Regions from separate parts of the Chimaeribacter sp. YP20170169 genome, predicted to be linked through region 4. Evidence: predicted binding sites of a transcription regulator. Region 4 holds the regulator's gene; each other region holds the start of a gene.

Region 1 (4,456 bases), 1.6 Mb from region 4:
TGATTACGGGAAGGGTAAAAATGTGCTGATTCATCGTCATCTCCTTTCAACAAGAAAACATGCCCGGTCTGGGGCCACACCAATAAAAAAGGCGACTTAGCGTCGCCTTTTCTTACTCTGACTGGATGCTCACTTATTTGGAGATGTGGGCAATCAGGTCCAGAACTTTGTTGGAGTAGCCAGTTTCGTTGTCGTACCAGGAAACCAGTTTCACAAAGTTGTCGTTCAGCGCGATACCGGCTTTCGCGTCGAACACGGAAGTCAGTTTTTCGCCGTTGAAGTCAGTGGAAACCACTTCGTCTTCGGTGTAACCCAGCACGCCTTTCAGCTCGCCTTCGGCAGCAGATTTGATGGCTTCACAGATCTGAGCGTAGGTTGCCGGTTTTTCCAGACGGGCAGTCAGGTCAACCACGGAAACGTTAGTGGTCGGTACGCGGAACGCCATACCGGTCAGTTTGCCGTTCAGCTCAGGGATAACTTTACCCACGGCCTTGGCTGCGCCAGTAGAGGACGGGATGATGTTCTGGGATGCGCCGCGGCCGCCGCGCCAGTCTTTGTGGGACGGGCCATCGACGGTTTTCTGGGTAGCGGTGGTCGCGTGAACGGTGGTCATCAGCGCTTCAACGATACCGAAGTTGTCGTTGATGACTTTCGCCAGCGGTGCCAGGCAGTTGGTGGTGCAAGAGGCGTTGGACACGATGTCTTGGCCTTCGTAGGCTTTGTGGTTAACGCCCATGACGAACATCGGGGTGTTGTCTTTGGACGGGCCAGTCAGCACCACTTTTTTCGCGCCAGCGGTGATGTGTTTACGGGCAGTTTCGTCGGTCAGGAAGATACCGGTCGCTTCTGCTACCACGTCAACATTGACTTCGTTCCACTTCAGGTTAGCCGGGTCTTTTTCAGAGGTACAACGGATGGTTTTACCGTTAACGACCAGGTGACCGTCCTGTACTTCTACCGTCCCGTTGAAGCGACCGTGAGTAGAGTCATACTTCAGCATGTAAGCCATGTACTCTGCGTCCAACAGGTCGTTGATAGCAACGATCTCGATGTCAGAGCGTTCTTGAGCAGCACGGAAAACAATGCGGCCGATACGGCCAAAACCGTTGATACCTACTTTGATAGTCATATATTCCACCAGCTATTTGTTAGTGAATAAAAGGTTGGTTGTAAAATTACAAAAACCTTAACGAGCGTCAAGCGGAATCGTGTCAATTGTTGCTATAAGTCAAAGCTGCCTACTCCGATTGTACGCTTATCACCCGCCCCGGTTTTTGCCGGCTCTCTGCATTTCTGACAACACAAAACCTGGGAAAGAGCCGCCCCGCCTACATATATGTGATCGGCATCACACATCATGTGCGCGTTGCCTTTATGGCATCAAGTTTAGGCCAAAATAGGCTGTGTGGTTGTTAATTTTTTGTTATTATTAAACGTTATCTTATTTGCAATGTCGTCAGCATAAGAAGGGCCATCATGACTAAAGAGAACGAACAGGCAGAAAACCCTATCCAACTCAGTGAGATCCAGCGCTATGTCACCCAGCAGCGTGGCACTGAGGCCCCCTATACCGGCAAGTTGTTGCACAACGAGCGTGAAGGGATCTACCACTGTTTGTGCTGCAATGCGCCCCTGTTTTACTCTGATGCCAAGTATGACTCCGGCTGTGGTTGGCCCAGTTTTTATGAGCCGGTACGTGATGATTCGATTAAATATATTGATGATTATTCACACAACATGCACCGCATCGAGATCCGCTGCATGCAATGTGATGCCCACCTTGGCCATGTTTTCCCCGATGGGCCACAACCCACGGGTGAACGCTACTGTGTCAATTCTGCGTCACTGAGCTTCACCGATGGCGAAAGCGGCGAAAAAACCGCAGGCTAATGGCCACATCTGGTTAACAAAATCGATTCAGCCAATTATTCATTGGTGCGCCGAAAAGAGGAATAAATGCGTGGAAATAGATGATCTGATTGCTGCCATGACCCCGGAAATTTACCAGCGTCTGGTGCAGGCGGTGGAGCTTGGCAAGTGGCCGGATGGTGTACCGCTGACCGAGGCGCAGAAAGAGAACAGCCTGCAGGCGGTCATGCTCTATCAGGCCCGCCACAACCAGGATGCACAGCACATGACCATCAACACTGACGGCCAGTTGGTGATGAAGAGCAAGCAGCAGCTGAAGCAGGAGTTTGGCATCACTTCGCCGCTGGCAACGCTTAAGCCACAGTAATAGGGCGCGCGGCCACCGCGCCCCCCATGATCAGTGCGCGCCCATCTCAAAGCTTTTCAGCGCAATCAGGTGCGCGCCCTGTTGCTGCATCTCCTCAAACGCCCGCTCGCTGTCATCCGGTTGCAGATTGACCCCGCGGCACCCCTCGGTGATCAGTGAGGTGGTATAGCCGAGCGCCAGCGCGTCCAGTACGCTGTACTTCACGCAGTAGTCAGTAGCCAGCCCCATCACCACCAGCGTGGTGATCCCTTTCCCCTTCAGCCAGCTGTCCAGTTCCGTCTCGGTGCGGCGTCCATTGTCAAAGAAGGCGCTGTAGCTGTCGACATCCGGGTTTTGCCCCTTGCGGAATACCTGATCGATGCCCGCCAGATTGAGATCCGGATGGAAATCCGCCCCCGGCTGATCCTGTATGCAGTGCTCCGGCCACCATACTTGTGGCAATCCCTCCAGCGTGCCGAGCGTGCCGGGCGCCTCACCAGAGTGGGTGGCGAAACTGCGGTGGGAAGCCGGGTGCCAATCCTGGCTGGCGACCACCGGCCAGCCGCGTCGGCGACAGACCTCAATGGCCTGATTGGCGACGGCAATCACCTGGTCACCCTCCTGCACGGCCAAGGCGCCGCCGGGGCAGAAATCATTCTGTAGGTCAATCAACAACAGTGCGGTACTCATAAACGCTCCTTGGTGAGTAGCTGGGGGAAAGGGCCGGGCGGCAGCGCCCGGCAAAGGGCATCAGACGACGTCAGTCAGCTCGCCGCGCAGGTTTTGCTGCATCAGGGTGCGGATCTCCTCGGGAGAGAAGGGCTGGCTCAGCAGGAAGTGCAGCTTGGTCAGTGCCGCTTCCACGGTCATGTCAAAGCCGCTGATCACGCCAGCATGGGCCAACGCGTTGCCGGTGGCGTAGCCGCCCATGTTAACACGGCCGGTCATGCACTGGGTCAGGTTGACCACCACGATGCCGCGCTCAGAGGCCTGACGCAACTCATCCAGCAGCGCGGGTTTCTGCGGCGCATTGCCAACGCCGTAGGAGCGCAGGATCAGCGCTTTCACCGGCTGGCGCAGGAAGTTGCTCACCACTTCGCCGGAGATACCCGGATAGATGGTGACCACGCCGATCGGCTGCGGCGTGATGTGGTGCACCTTCAGCGGCGCGGCGGCGGCGGGCAGGGTCGGCGTCGCCAGCCGGCGGATATGGATGCCAGCCTCCAGCAGCGGCGCCAGGTTAGGCGAGGCGAAGGCGTCAAAGCCATCGGCATGGGCCTTGGTGGTGCGGTTGCCGCGGTAGAGCTTATTGTTGAAGAACAGGCACACCTCTTTCACCGGGTGGTTGGCCGCCAGGTAGAGGGAGTTAAGCAGGTTGATCTGGCCGTCAGAGCGCAGCGCCTCCAGCGGGATCTGCGAGCCGGTGACGATCACGGGCTTGTCGAGGTTCTCCAGCATGAAGGAGAGCGCCGAGGCGGTGAAGGCCATGGTGTCGGTGCCATGCAGGATCACAAAACCATCATACTCATCGTAGCGCTGGCGGATGTCATCGGCGATATGCTGCCAATCCTCTGGCGTCATGTCTGAGGAGTCAATCAGCGGGGCGTACTCATGGATGGTGAAATCCGGCATCTCCGGGCGGTGGAACTCCGGCATGGCGGCCAGCAGCCGTTGTAGGTGGCCGGAAACCGGCACATAGCCCTGATCGGAGCGCTGCATACCAATGGTGCCGCCAGTGTAGGCGACGTAAATCGATTTCTTTTTCATAGGAAGGTCTTAATTACGCTTACGGGAATCCAACAAAGTATAAGGGCCAACGCCCCGAAAAAAAGCCCGGCATGACCGGGCTTGCATCGGGGGGACAGATTATTTCACGTCACCACAGGTCAGGCAGAAGGCATACCGGTTCTGCGGGTCGTTCAGGGTGGTGAACAGGCCCGGCTGCTGCTTCATGGCGGTGGCCAGTGCCGTCAGCGGGGCGGGGATCCACGCCTGCATCGCCTGTGGCAGTACCGCCTGCACCGAGGCGCTCATCTGCGAGAAGATCAGGTCGCTGAAACTCGGGTCCTCAACAAACCAGTTCAGCTGCCAGGCCGGCAATTTCGCCAGTTCGGCGGCCTTCTTCACCGCGTCATCGAAGTCACCCAACTCATCGACCAACCCGTTGCTCTTGGCATCCACGCCTAGCCAGACATGGCCCTGGGCGATCTGGTCAATCTGCTCGGGTGTCTTGTTGCGCGC
Region 2 (4,456 bases), 1.2 Mb from region 4:
TTGGCGCTGGAGAGGGTAAAGCCGTCGGCGCTCAGCGGGTGGGAGAAGCAGGAGGGGTTGAAGTCCAGCCCCAGCTGGTGGTCACGCGCCCACGCCACCCAATTGGCGAAGTGCTGCGGCTCAATCTCGTTGCGCGCCACCGGCGCGTCAGACTCCAGGTAGATGGCGTGCAGGTTGAGGCGCTTAGGCCCTGGGATCAGTGCGAACGCCTGCTCAAGATCCGCACGCAGCTCCTGGGCATTGCGCGCCTTGCCGGGGTAGTTGCCGGTCGCCTGAATGCCGCCGGTCAGGCCACCGGTGGGGTTCTCAAAGCCGGCGACGTCATCGCCCTGCCAGCAGTGCATGGAGACCGGCACGTGGTCGAGGGCAGCCAGCGCCGCCTCGGCGTCAATGTTCAGGGCGGCAAAGCGCTGTTTTGCCAGTTCCCAGGCCTGGTCGATGGATGCGGTCATACTGAATACTCCTCATGAGCGTGGCTGAGCGCCTCAAAACGGCGACAGTGGGTATCAAAATCAGGGTGGGTCTGCGGCGTGTAGCGGCGCAGCGGGAAGTTGTGGGCCAGCAGGCGGCGGTAGTCGGCGGCGTCTTTGACATCGCCCAGCGCCATCAGCTGGCAGCCGATGTTGCCGAGCGTCGAGGCCTCCACCGGCCCGGCGGTGACGGTCAGGCCACAGGCGTCGGCGCACAGCTGGTTTAGGAAATCGTTCTGGCTGCCGCCGCCGACAATGTGCAGCTGCTGCAAGGGCGCGCCGCGCAGCTCGCCCAGCTCGCGCGCCACTTGGCGGTAGGTGAGCGCCAGGCTGTCAAAGATGCAGCGCGCCAGCGCCGCCGCCTCCTGGGGTTCCGGGTGCTGCTGCTCGCGGCAGGCACAGCGGATCTCCTCGACCATCGAGACCGGGTTGATGAAGCGCGCGTCGTTGGGGTTCACCAGCGAGGTGAAGGCTGGCTGTTGCGCCGCCGCCGCCACCAGCGCCGGAATGTCGCTTACCGCCAGCTCGCGGCAGACGCACTGCAACAGCCACATGCCCATAATGTTTTTCAGCACCCGGTAGCGCCCCTCAATGCCGCCCTCGTTGGTCATGTTGGCGCGGCGGGCGGCGGCGTGGGTGTAGGGACGATCGCTGTCGATGCCAATCAGCGACCAGGTGCCGGAACTGAGGTAGGCGCAGTCGTCACCGGCCAGTGGCGCGGCGACCACCGCGCTGGCGGTGTCATGGGTCGCCACTGAGACCACCGGCACCCGGCGGCCCGAGGGGCTGCCCAGTGGCCGAGGGCGCGCCCCGGCTGGCTTGGCGTGCCAAACCAGCGCTCGGGGGCACCGGCGTAGTCCAGCAGCGTGCGATCCCAGTCGCCGCTGTGCACATCCAGCAGTTGGGTGGTGCTGGCGTTGGTGTACTCCCAGTTCAGCTCGCCGGTCAGGCGGTAGTGGAAGTAGTCCGGCATCAGCAGCAGGTGGGCGGTTTTTTCCACCCACTCCGGCCGCTGGCGGCTGAGCGCCTTCAACTGGAACAGGGTGTTGAACGGCAGCAGCTGGATGCCGGTGCGGCCATAGAGCCACTCCGCGCCCAGCTCGCGCACCGCCTCGGCCATGATGCCGTCGGTGCGGTGGTCGCGGTAGGAGACCGGCAGGCCGACGCGCTCGCCGTCGGCATCGATCAGCACGAAGTCAACGCCCCAGGTGTCGATGCCGATGCTGTCCAGCTCGATGCCCGCGGCGTCAATCAGTTGCAGGCCGTGGCGCATCTGCTGCTCCAGGTTATCCACATCCCAGATGTGATGCCCGTCGCGCTGCACCAGCTGGTTGGTGAATCGGTGCATCTCTTTGAGGGTAATGCGGCGGCTGCCGGTGTGGAAGCTGGCGAGCATCACCCGCCCGCTGGAGGCGCCTAAATCCACTGTGGCGATATTGCGTACGGTCATCGTGGTTATCCCTTAACAGACTATGCAGCGAGTGTAGGGAGTGGCGCGCCGCGCCACCTTCCGGTGAGTGCCACCCGCCAAAAGCGGTTGGCAAAATGGCAAAGATCGTCGTGAAACAGATCACATTTCCCGGCCATCGATCCTTTGGCCACAGTTGTTAATGGGATGTGATCTGCCACACAGTTCGCAACCAAAGCGGCCAAATCTTGAAAAAATGACCGCATTCACGCCACGGTCTGCCGCCATTTCAAGGCAGTGGGGACGGGCGGCGCTTTACACTGCGACCTATTCAGATGAGCGATTGGTCTGCTTGCATTATTTTGATTCATTGATGTTCCATGCCCGCGGCTGGCGGGTGGACGACTGACCGGAGGCACCAAAATGACGTTACTGGCAGGTGATGAATTTTTTGCGTCCAGGGCAATGACCGTGACGGTGGAACCCCGCGCGCCGCAGCTGCCCTTCCCGGAGCACCACCATGACTTCTACGAGATTGTGCTGGTGGAGAGCGGGGCGGGGGTGCACATCTTCAATGACCGCCCCTACACCCTGTGCAGCGGCACCGTCTGCTTTGTGCGTGACCGCGACCACCACCTGTTCGAGAACGTGGAGGGGCTGCACCTGACCAACGTGCTCTACCGGTCACCGCACGCCTTCCGCTTCCTGACCGGCATTGACCGCTTCCTGCCGCAGGAGAGCGAGCAGGTGCACTGGCACATCGGGCAGGGGGCGTTGCAGGAGGCGCGCCGCCACATCCAGACGCTGGCACAACTGGCCGCCGACCCCAGTGATGCTGGCGTGGCGGCCAGCGAGGGGCAGTTCCTGCAACTGCTGCTGCTGTTGCACCGCAGCTGTTGCCAGCAGGGCGCGACTGGCGGGCGTGATGCCAACGTGCAGGCGCTGCTGCGCTGGCTGGATGGCAACTTCACCGAGGAGGTGGATTGGGGCGAGCTAGCGGATCGCTACTCGCTGGCGTTGCGCACCCTGCACCGGCAGGTGAAGCAGCACACCAGCATGACGCCGCAACGCTACCTGAACCGCTTGCGGCTGCTGGAGGCGCGCCGCCGGCTGTTCCAGACTGACCAGAGCATCACCCAGATCGCCCATGAGTGTGGCTTTGGCGACAGCAACCACTTCTCCACCCAGTTCCGCCGCGAGTTTGCCGTCTCGCCGAAGATGATGCGTAACAGTGTGCGCTGACACGCAAATTTCCCGGCCCGCCCCCGTGCGGCGGGCGGCGTTATGGCAGGATGGGCGTTTGCCTTCATGCCGGGGACGCCGACACCATGCCGCCGCTGAAACTTCAGCACCAAGACTACTTCCTTACTGACCAGCAGGTGGTCAGCGTGGCGGAGCGCCACCCACAGCCGCTCTTCCCGCTGCACCACCATGAATTTGACGAGCTGGTGATCGTGTGGCGCGGCAACGGCCTGCATCTCTGGAATGACGTGCCCTATCGCATCACCTGCGGTGACCTGTTCTACGTCAACGCGCGTGACCGCCACAGCTATGAGTCGGTCAATGGGCTGGAGCTGGACAACATCCTGTTTATGCGTGACCGGCTGCGGCTGCCCGCCGACTGGCCGGCGCTGCTGCCGGGATCGGGGGTGGCCCAGCCAGAGCGCTACTGGCGGCTGAGTATGCTGGGGATGGATGCGCTGCGCTGCAAAGTGGACGCGCTGGCGCAGGAGAGCATGAAGTCTGACCCGATCTCCTTGCAGTTGGCCGAGGCGCTGCTGCTGCAACTGGCGCTGCTGTTGCAGCGCTACCGCCACCGGCCAGACAGCGCCGAGCTGGCCGATGCCCAGCAGATGGATCTGCTGATGCTGGCGTTGCGGGGCAGCATCGCCACCCCGTTCCAGTTGGAGGCCTTCTGCGCGCGCCACCAGCTTACCCCGCGCACCTTGCGCGCGCTGTTCAAGCAGCAGACCGGCATGAGCATCAGCCAGTACCTGCGCCAGCTGCGGCTCTGCAACGCGATGGCGCTGCTGCGCCACGGGCGTGGTTCCATTGGCGAGGTGGCGGCGGCCTGTGGCTTTGAGGACAGCAACTACTTCTCGGTGGTGTTCAACCGCGCCTTTGGCGTCGCGCCGCGCGACTACCGCCAGCGTTTCCAAGGCTGAAAAAAAGGGGGCGCGGCCACTGGCCACGCCCCCTGCGGTTGCGGTGAAGCGGTTACTTCACCTGCATCCCCGGCTGTGCGCCGCTGTCCGGGCTAAGCAGGAAGATCTCCTTCCCACCTGGGCCAGCGGCCATCACCATCCCTTCCGAGATGCCGAAGCGCATTTTGCGCGGCGCGAGGTTGGCAACCATGATGGTCAGGCGGCCCTCCAGCGCTTTCGGGTCTGGGTAGGCGCTGCGGATGCCGGAGAAGATCTGGCGCTTCTCGCCGCCCAGATCCAGTTGCAGCCGCAGCAGCTTGTCGGAGCCTTCCACGAAGTCCGCCTGCTCAATCAGCGCGATGCGCATGTCGACCTTGGCGAAATCGTCAAAGGTGATGGTCTCCTGAATCGGGTCATCCGCCAGCGGGCCGGTG
Region 3 (4,456 bases), 230 kb from region 4:
CTCCATGCCAGCGATCTGCGGCGGTTCGCCCACGAACTGGGTTTTATCGACAATCCACTCGCTGAACGTTTCCACCGTCACTTCCAGCGGATCGGTGCTGCCCTCAGCCGCGGGCGGTACGATGCGATCGACGGCTGAGTCCGCGAAGCCAACATGCTCATCCACCCACGCCTTCTCCTCTTCCGGCAGGGCATCATAGATGTGCTGCTTGAACTGGCTGGTGCCGCGCACCATGTTCTCACAGGCGATGATGTTCAGCGGCTGCTGGTTGCCGCGCTGGTGGCGCAGTACCAGCCCTTTCGCCACGCTGGGGGCGATGCGCGCCAGAATGGTCGGGCCGACGGCGGTGGTGATCAGATCCACCTCGGCGATCAGGTCAATGGCCTCCTGACCCGCGCTGTTGACGGCGGAGACGCCGCTCACTGGTTCGACACGCTCCTGCTCGCCCACCACATGCACGTCATAGCCGCCGCGCTGGTTGAGCGCGTCGAGCACGGTTTGGTTCACGTCAGCGAACACCAGCTCCATCCCGGCATCTGCCAGCAGTTTGCCGATAAAGCCACGTCCGATATTCCCGGCGCCAAAATGTAGTGCTTTCATAAGAGTCATCCTTCCAACCTACGTGGCGGCGGGGCCGCCACAGAGCCAAAAATCAGGGAGCGTCAGCTCCCCCGGAAATCGCCGGGCCGCCACGCCTGAGCCGGCGGCCAAATAGAGAACCGGGCCATCTGGCCCGGTTGTGTTGACTGTCAGACGCCCTGTTTTCCTGTCAACAGGTCGACCACTTCCTGAACGTTCTGGGTCGTGGAGAGCCGCGCTATCACTGACTCATCATCCAGCGCGTTGGTCAGGCTGGTGATGACCTGGATATGCTCATTGTTGCGGGCCGCAATGCCGATCACCAGCTTCGCCACTTCATCCTCATCCTCGCCGAAGCGCACGCCCTGCGGATACTGGCAGAAGACCACGCCAGTTTTCAGCACGTTGTCCTTCGCCTCAATGGTGCCATGCGGCACGGCGATGGATTCGCCCAGGTAGGTCGGGGTCAGCTTTTCACGCGCCAGCATCGCCTCAACATACTCCGGCTCGACGTAACCGCCCTTCACCAGCTGCTCACCGGCGAAGCGGATCGCCTGCTCTTTGTGGCTCGCCTGCTGGCCGAGGAAGACGTTGGCGGCGGTCAGGCGGAACAGTTGCGGTGCGCCCGCCGCTGCCGGTTCGTCAGCCGCGATCAGCTCAGCGGCCTGCGTCTGGGGAGCCGCCTGCGTACCGGCCACGCCCACTGCCGCAAGGCGGCCGGTCAGGTCGGTATACAGCTTGCTGTCGAGGAAGTTGGTCAGCGAGATGTGCTGCGCGTGCGGCGCATGGCGCATCGCGCGCTCGGTCAGGTCACGGTGGGTGATCACCAGATCGACATCATCCGGCAAACTGTTGATCGCGCTGTTGGTGACGGACACGTGCGTCAGCCCCGCTTCCTGCACCTTTTTGCGCAGCACGCCAGCACCCATCGCGCTGGAACCCATGCCCGCGTCGCAGGCCACGATGATTTTGCGCACCGCGCTCAGGTCGCCATCTGGCGCGGCCGCTGCCGCTACCTGACCACCCTTGGACTGGGATTTCATCTCCTGCATACGGCGGGTCGCATCTTCCAGCTCGTCGCCCTCTTTGGCCTTGGTGCCCTTCAGCAGGATCGCGGAAACCACGAAGGAGACGGCGAAGGCTGCCAGCACCGCACAGATGTTGGCGAAGTAGGCGCCGCGCGGGGTCATTGCCAGCACCGCCAGGATGGAGCCAGGGGACGCCGGGGAGACCAGGCCGCCATTCAGCAGGGTCAGGGTGAAGACGCCGGTCATGCCGCCGAGGATAACCGCCAGAATCAGGCGTGGGTTCATCAGCACATACGGGAAGTAGATCTCATGGATACCGCCCAAGAAGTGGATGATTGCCGCACCGCCCGCAGACTGCTTGGCATTGCCACGGCCAAAGAAGACGTAGGCCATCAGCACGCCCATGCCGGGACCGGGGTTGGCCTCGATCAGGAAGAAGATCGATTTGCCCGCCTCGGTTGCCTGCTGGATGCCCAGCGGCGAGAAGATGCCGTGGTTGATGGCGTTGTTCAGGAACAGGATTTTCGCCGGTTCCACGAAGATGGAGGTGAGCGGCAGCAGGTTATTGGTCACCATGATGTGCACGCCAGCGGCCAGCAGCTTGGAGAGTGCCTCGACCAACGGGCCGATAGCCAGGAAGGCGAGGATCGCCAGCAGCATACCGATGATGCCAGCGGAGAAGTTGTTGACCAACATCTCGAAGCCGCTCTTGATCTTGCCGTCTGCCCAACGGTCAAAGCGCTTGATCGCCCAGCCGCCCAGCGGACCAGCAATCATCGAGCCGAGGAACATCGGCATGTCGGCACCGACAATCACGCCCATGGTGGTGATGGCACCCACCACGCCGCCACGCTCGCCGCCCACCAGCTTCCCGCCGGTGTAGCCAATTAGCAGCGGCAGCAGGTAGGTGATCATCGGGCCGACCAGCTTGCCCAGCGTCTCGTTCGGCAGCCAGCCAGTTGGGATAAACAGTGCGGTGATAATCCCCCAGGCGATAAATGCGCCGATGTTGGGCATCACCATGTTGCTCAGAAAGCGGCCAAAATTTTGGACCTTGACCTTAACATCTGGTGAAAACATAAAACACACCCCTATTGATACGCGCCGGCAATAAGAGCGCGTGAATTCATTGAGACGGTGCAGCACAACCCGTCACTATTACTGTATGCAGGGCGGACTCTATCACGCTCTTTTTTGCGCGCGTAGCGCCCCCGTTTTCTGTGATTCAGATCACACCAAAGCCCCACATTAACCGCAATTTAGCGTGACATAGATCACAAAAAGGCCAGCCCAAACGGCCACTTTGTCGATAAAAACGGCATCCTGAACAGGAAAGCGTGAGTTGTATCACATTTGTTAACAGCCATTTTTTGCTGCAAATGAGATCGCAATCACAATTTATTTTCCATTAACTCTGCATTGGGCGGCCCTTTGGCGTGCCCCTTCAAACTGTAGCCAATCCAGAGGTTAATGGGATGAATTACAGCAGAAAGTGAGTAGTAGCTTACTGAATGAATGGAGGGGGAAGCTTGCCGGCCCCGTATGGGGCCGGCGGGGGATTATTTGCCCTGAGCCTTGGTGATGGCGGCCTGCAACGATTCGGCGGAGATCGCCCCCGGCAGGAAGGTGGTGTTCTGCGCGGTGGCCCCTTGGGTCGGCATCACGATAAAGGCCGGGGTGCCGCTGAAGCCCAACTGGCGCGCCAGATCGTCCACTTTCGACAGCGCCTCGTGGGTCTGGTTGCGGGTAGCCTCATCCGGCTGGCTGGCCCCGGCGGCTTTCACTGCGGCCTGGATATCCCCTTCCGTCAGTTTGCCCTCGTTGTGGCCGGTGTGGAAGATGGCGTTATGGTAGGTGAAGTAGGCTTGCGCGCCCTTCTCCTTGAACACCGCCATGCCGGTTTCCGCCGCAGTGATGGAGGGCTGCCAGCGCTGGCCGAAGATCGGCCACTCTTTGAAGATGAAACGCACCTGCGGGTTGGCTTTCACCGTCTGCTCAATCAGCGGGGCCATGTGGCTACAGTAGATGCACTGGTAATCGAAGAACTCCACCAGCGCCACCTTGGCGGTTTTCGGGCCAATGCTCGGGGTGGCTGGGTCATTCAGCAGCGCGTCGCTGTTTTGCAGCACGGCGTTGAGGGAAGCCTGCTGCTGTTGCGCCGCCTGTTGCGCCTCCAGCTTCTGGCTCGCCTGCACCAGCACTTCCGGGTGCTGCACCAGATAGTCAGCGGCGATTTTGCCAATCGCCTCCTGCTGGGCCGGGGTGAAGGTGTTGGGCGCATCCGCCGCGCTGGCCAGTGCCGGGGTCATCATCAGGGCGCTGATCAGCGCCATCAGGGTGGTTTTCATCTTGTTGTCCTTCATCATGATTGAGTGTCCCCGGCAAACGTGGGTGCCGGGGACATCAGGCTCGCGGCCTGAATAAAAAACCCCCACGGCGATGCGTGGGGGCCAAATCCAAGCGGCTCAGTCGGCTTAATATTGGCCGTTGAGCGCGTTCTGCGCCCGTTGCAGCACCTGTTGCTTGGTCGCCAGACCAGACATCATGGTGTTGTACTGCGTCACCTGCTGCTGGGTCGGGAACTGCACCTGGCTGCCGTTGAAGGTGGCCTGATTGCCCTGCTGGATCAGGTAATCCCCCACCTGCACCACCTCCTGCGCGAACCCCGCAAGCGCCGGGATAACCGGCGTCAGGCCATTGGCCGGGCGGGTGACGATGCTGTCATAGGCCTGATTGTAGATCGCCTTCAAATCTTCCGGGTGCTTCATCGCCGCGTGGGCGGTGTCTGCCTGGGCCTGCGCGCTCTGCACCCGCTGGCCCAGCATGTTCAGCGCCCCCAGCTCCTGCGC
Region 4 (4,456 bases):
GAGATCGCTTCGGCAATGACGGTCGGCACCCACGGCACCACCTACGGCGGCAACCCGCTGGCCTGTGCGGTGGCCGAGGCGGCACTGGATACCATCAACACCCCGCAGGTGTTGGCGGGCATTGAGGAGCGTCGCCAGCACTTCCTGAAGGCGCTGGAGACGATCAACCAGAAGTATGCGATCTTCAAAGAGGTGCGCGGCATGGGGCTGTTGCTGGGCGCGGAGCTAAGCGAGCCGTACCAGAACAGGGCCCGCGATGTACTGACGGCCGCGGCGGAGCAGGGGCTGATGATGCTCAACGCCGGGCCGAATGTGCTGCGTTTTGCGCCGTCGCTGGTGATCGAGTTTGATGACATCCATGAGGGCATGGCGCGGCTGGAGAAGGCCATCGCCACGCTGGCGGGCTAAAGTCCCCGCTACTCTGAAGCCGCCTCCGGGCGGCTTTTTTGATCGCGCTTCACGCGGCGCGCCAGCCAGATGCCGTGGTGCGGGCGCTGTCGCCAGGCCAGGCTGGAGATGGTGTTCATCGCGTTGAGGTGCGAGAGGATGCGGCGCAACGGGCGCTCCATCTCGGTCACTGGCATCTCCGGCGCGCTGTCCGGCGCGCGGAACATCGGGTCTGACGAGGGGTTGCCGTCGGCCGGGCCGTCATACATCAGCCGCTGCTGGCAGCTCTGGAGCGCAATCTCACAGGTCTCCAAATACTCCTGCGCCAGCGCCGGGGTCAGCATGTAGTGATCGCGTGCCAGGATAGTCATCGCGTTCAGGTGCTCAACAATTGACTGGCTGTGCATCACCCAGAGCCGCATGTCAGCCAGGTAGTGGGAGTTGAAGCCCGGCTCCTGCATCGCCTGATTGAGGGCGGTGTAGAGGGTGTTGTGCGTCTGATTGGCCATGATGCGGGTATAGGCCAGCTTTGCCGGATCTGGGTTGGCGCTGAGCAGCAGGCGGATCGCCTCCTGATAGGCTTCCAACGCCTGCCAGGCGTTGTCGCGCAGCTTGCCGCTCTGCCACTGTGGCCAGAGCCAGATGGTGCTGCCAAAGGCCAGCGCGCAACCAATCAGCGTGTCTACTAACCGTGGAATCAGGAAGTTAGCGCCATTTTGCGTCACCAGTTGCAGCGTGTAGACCGCAGTGATGGTCAGCCCCACCATGCCCAGCCCGTAGTTATTGCGCAGCACCAGATAGGCGGCCAGCATGATCAACACCAACAGGCCCAGCATCGCGGCTTGCGGCAGTTGCAGGTGCAGCACGCCAGCGGCCAGCACCAGCCCGGCCAACGTGCCGATGGCGCGGTGCTGGATACGCACGCGCGTGGCGTTGTAGCCGTTCTGGATCACCAGCAGCGCGGTGAGCAGCACCCAATAGGGTTTCGGCAGGTCAAAGAACAGGCCAATCGAGCTGCCGAGCGCCAGCATCACGCCGACGCGTGCGGCGTTGCGCAGCGACATCGATCGCCAGGAGAGATAGCGCTTCAGCGCTGGCCAGAAGGGCAGGCGGTTGCGGCTCTCCATCAGGTTACGGCGATAGAGCGGCCGCTGGGTATGCAACAGGCGCGCGATGCGGTTGAAGTGGTAGTAGCAGAACTGGCCGACCGGGTTATCAGGGTAGCGGTTGGCAATCTTCTCCAGCGCTGCCAGTTCGCCGCCCATCTCAAAGCGGGCGGAGCGGCGGTGGTAGAGCAGGTCATCGGCAATCATCCGCAGCCGCTTGGCGATCACCTCCGCATTGCGGCGGATAATCGCCTCTGCTTGGCTCTGCGCCACCAGTTTCTGCACCTCCTCTGGCTGGTGCAGGCTGACGGTAATGTGCTCCTGGAGATCGAGCGCCACCTGGAAGGCGCGGAACAGCCGCCGATAGTGCGGGTGGCGCTCGCCGGAGAGCATATGCAGTTGCTGATAGACCTGCACAATCAACTCCATCACCTTCTGCTGGCGCTTGAGCAGCGGGGGCAGGGCAGTGTCTGGATCTAGATGCTGGGTCAGCAGGCTGTACTTGGCATCAACGTAGTCACCCAGTTCGCGGTAGAGCAGACTGAGCGATTCACGCATTGGCTGCTCTTTCCACAGCCGGAACCAGCCCCAGGTAAACAGCCCATACCAGAGCGTGCCGAGCACGAACAGCCCCGGTGCCTGCCAGAGCGGCGTGGTGCCAGCCATGCTAAGGGTAAAGATGGCCGCCACCAGCGTGCCGTTGAGCAGCCGGCCATGCAGCGGGCTGATCTCGCCTGTCACGCCGAGCAGCAGCGCCAGCGCCAGCAAAATCAGCGGCAGCGGACAGTGGGCGTAGAGCAAGAGCAGTTGCAGTATCAGGCTGCATCCGGCGAACAGCGTACCGCCAATGGCCAGACGTTTTACATAGCGCCGATGGGGCGTGTCGAGACCGGCGATGTTGCAGCAGGCGGGCACCAGTGAGAAGAGCAAGCCGACCTGGAGCTGGCCGAACGGCAGCGCGATGGCCGCGGGCAGGCAGAGCACCAGCGTTTGCCGCAGGGCGTAGTTGACTTCAGGATGGTAAATAAGACGGCGCCACATGTTCAATCAGGGAAGAACGGCGCAGTGCGGGGGGGCCGCAGCTGCGCCGTGTTGATCCGGGATTAACGAGTGCCGTAGACGACAATCGTTTTGCCGTGGGCGGAGATCAGGTTCTGATCTTCCAGCATTTTCAGGATGCGGCCGACGGTTTCGCGGGAGCAACCTACGATTTGACCAATCTCCTGGCGGGTAATCTTGATCTGCATACCATCGGGGTGGGTCATGGCATCAGGCTGTTTCGCCAGATTGAGCAGGGTCTGGGCGATACGGCCAGTCACATCCAGGAAGGCAAGGTTGCCCACCTTTTCGGAGGTAACTTGCAGGCGGCGCGCCATCTGGGAGGAGAGGCGCATCAGGATGTCCGGGTTGACCTGGATCAGCTGACGGAATTTCTTGTAGGAGATCTCCGCCACTTCACAAGCCGTTTTGGCGCGTACCCACGCGCTGCGCTCCTGGCCCTCTTCGAACAGGCCAAGTTCGCCGATGAAATCCCCTTGGTTGAGGTAGGAGAGGATCATCTCTTTGCCCTCTTCATCCTTGATCAGCACGGCGACCGAACCTTTCACGATGTAGTAGAGCGTTTCAGCCTTTTCACCCTGGTGAATCAGCGTACTTTTGGAAGGGTATTTATGAATATGGCAGTGAGACAGGAACCATTCGAGAGTAGGGTCTGTTTGCGGTTTGCCGAGAACCATTTGCTTTTATCCTCTGTTGTAATCGCTGCCCAAAATCACAGGGCTCAGAGTTCCCTGTACGGCGTTTTGAAAATACGCCTCTTTCAAGAGTATTAACTGTCTGATAATGCTGCAAGGCGGAGGCTGAAAAGTCGCCAAACGGCGGCCTCGTCGTTCCATTGAAAACCTGACCTTGCTCCATACAGAACATTTTGTTTCGGGTTTGTTTTATCACAGCCTGAACCGAGTGTCTTCTGTTGTCTCGCTTCAGCATGATGAAGATCGGCCCGATTGCCTGTTTGGCTGCGAGGGGTTAGGCTATTTTCAGAAAATAATCGGAGGATGAGGCTATGCAGGCACGGGTAAAGTGGGTGGAAGGGCTGACGTTTCTGGGGGAGTCCGCATCGGGCCACCAGATCTTGATGGATGGCAATGCCGGTGACAAGGCACCCAGCCCGATGGAGATGGTGCTGATGTCCGTGGGCGGCTGTAGCGCGATTGATGTGGTCTCCATCCTACAGAAGGCGCGGCAGGATGTGCGCGACTGTGAGGTGCGCCTGACCTCAGAGCGCCGCGACGAGGTGCCGCGCACCTTTACGCACATCAACCTACACTTTGTGGTGAGCGGCAAGGGGCTGACGGAGAAGAGTGTGGAACGCGCCGTCAACCTCTCGGCAGAGAAGTACTGCTCGGTGTCACTGATGATCGGCAAGGCCGCGTCAGTGACCCACAGCTTTGAGATTGTCAGCGTCGAGTGACGCCCAGGGGGCGGCCCGCCGTCCCCGCTTACTTGATGATTTTCCCCTCCAGCAGCCGCTGCACTAGCGGTGCCATGATCAACTCCATCGCCAGCCCCATTTTGCCGCCCGGCACCACCAATGTATTGATATGAGAGATAAATGAGCCTTGCAGCATAGCTAGCAGATAGGGGAAATCGATCGCCCCCAGCCCGCGGAAGTGGATCACCACAAAGCTCTCATCCAGCGATGGGATCGCCTTGGCGGCAAACGGGTTGGAGGTGTCCACCGTCGGCACGCGCTGGAAGTTGATATGGGTGCGGGAGAACTGCGGCGTGATGTAGTTGATGTAATCCTCCATCGACCGCACCACCGAGTCCATCACAGCCTCGCGCGAGTGGCCGCGCTCATTGGTGTCGCGGATCAGCTTCTGGATCCACTCCAGATTGACGATCGGCACCACGCCGACCAGCAGATCCACATGCCGCGCCACGTCGTGGTGCTCGGTCAC

What was found. The regulator CRP, encoded in region 4, controls carbon source genes, mostly activating them, when cyclic AMP is high. The targets are predictions, from matches to a motif close to ATGTGANNNNNNTCACAT.
Region 1: the regulator CRP is predicted to act here: its motif matches at 1,337-1,354, upstream of msrB (peptide-methionine (R)-S-oxide reductase MsrB).
Region 2: the regulator CRP is predicted to act here: its motif matches at 2,029-2,046, upstream of rhaS (HTH-type transcriptional activator RhaS).
Region 3: the regulator CRP is predicted to act here: its motif matches at 2,826-2,843, upstream of ACK3SD_RS00160 (PTS mannitol transporter subunit IICBA).

What each region holds. Positions count from the first base shown of each region.
Region 1 is NZ_CP176824.1:1,909,266-1,913,721, forward strand. Features, by position in the region: gene ACK3SD_RS08485 (D-hexose-6-phosphate mutarotase) at 1-34, opposite strand, end outside; gene gapA (glyceraldehyde-3-phosphate dehydrogenase) at 134-1,129, opposite strand; gene msrB (peptide-methionine (R)-S-oxide reductase MsrB) at 1,477-1,890, shown strand; gene ACK3SD_RS08500 (YeaC family protein) at 1,961-2,236, shown strand; gene pncA (bifunctional nicotinamidase/pyrazinamidase) at 2,267-2,905, opposite strand; gene ansA (asparaginase) at 2,966-3,982, opposite strand; gene sppA (signal peptide peptidase SppA) at 4,082-4,456, opposite strand, start outside.
Region 2 is NZ_CP176824.1:1,513,884-1,518,339, forward strand. Features, by position in the region: gene ACK3SD_RS06685 (L-rhamnose isomerase) at 1-452, opposite strand, end outside; partial or broken gene rhaB (rhamnulokinase) at 449-1,920, opposite strand; gene rhaS (HTH-type transcriptional activator RhaS) at 2,302-3,120, shown strand; gene rhaR (HTH-type transcriptional activator RhaR) at 3,171-4,043, shown strand; gene metG (methionine--tRNA ligase) at 4,096-4,456, opposite strand, start outside.
Region 3 is NZ_CP176824.1:34,878-39,333, reverse strand. Features, by position in the region: gene ACK3SD_RS00165 (mannitol-1-phosphate 5-dehydrogenase) at 1-600, opposite strand, end outside; gene ACK3SD_RS00160 (PTS mannitol transporter subunit IICBA) at 750-2,687, opposite strand; gene ACK3SD_RS00155 (DsbA family protein) at 3,167-3,970, opposite strand; gene ACK3SD_RS00150 (DUF3053 domain-containing protein) at 4,082-4,456, opposite strand, start outside.
Region 4 is NZ_CP176824.1:264,393-268,848, forward strand. Features, by position in the region: gene argD (bifunctional acetylornithine/succinyldiaminopimelate transaminase) at 1-408, shown strand, start outside; gene ACK3SD_RS01140 (YccS/YhfK family putative transporter) at 417-2,534, opposite strand; gene crp (cAMP-activated global transcriptional regulator CRP) at 2,597-3,229, opposite strand; gene ACK3SD_RS01150 (OsmC family protein) at 3,559-3,966, shown strand; gene ACK3SD_RS01155 (phosphoribulokinase) at 3,995-4,456, opposite strand, start outside.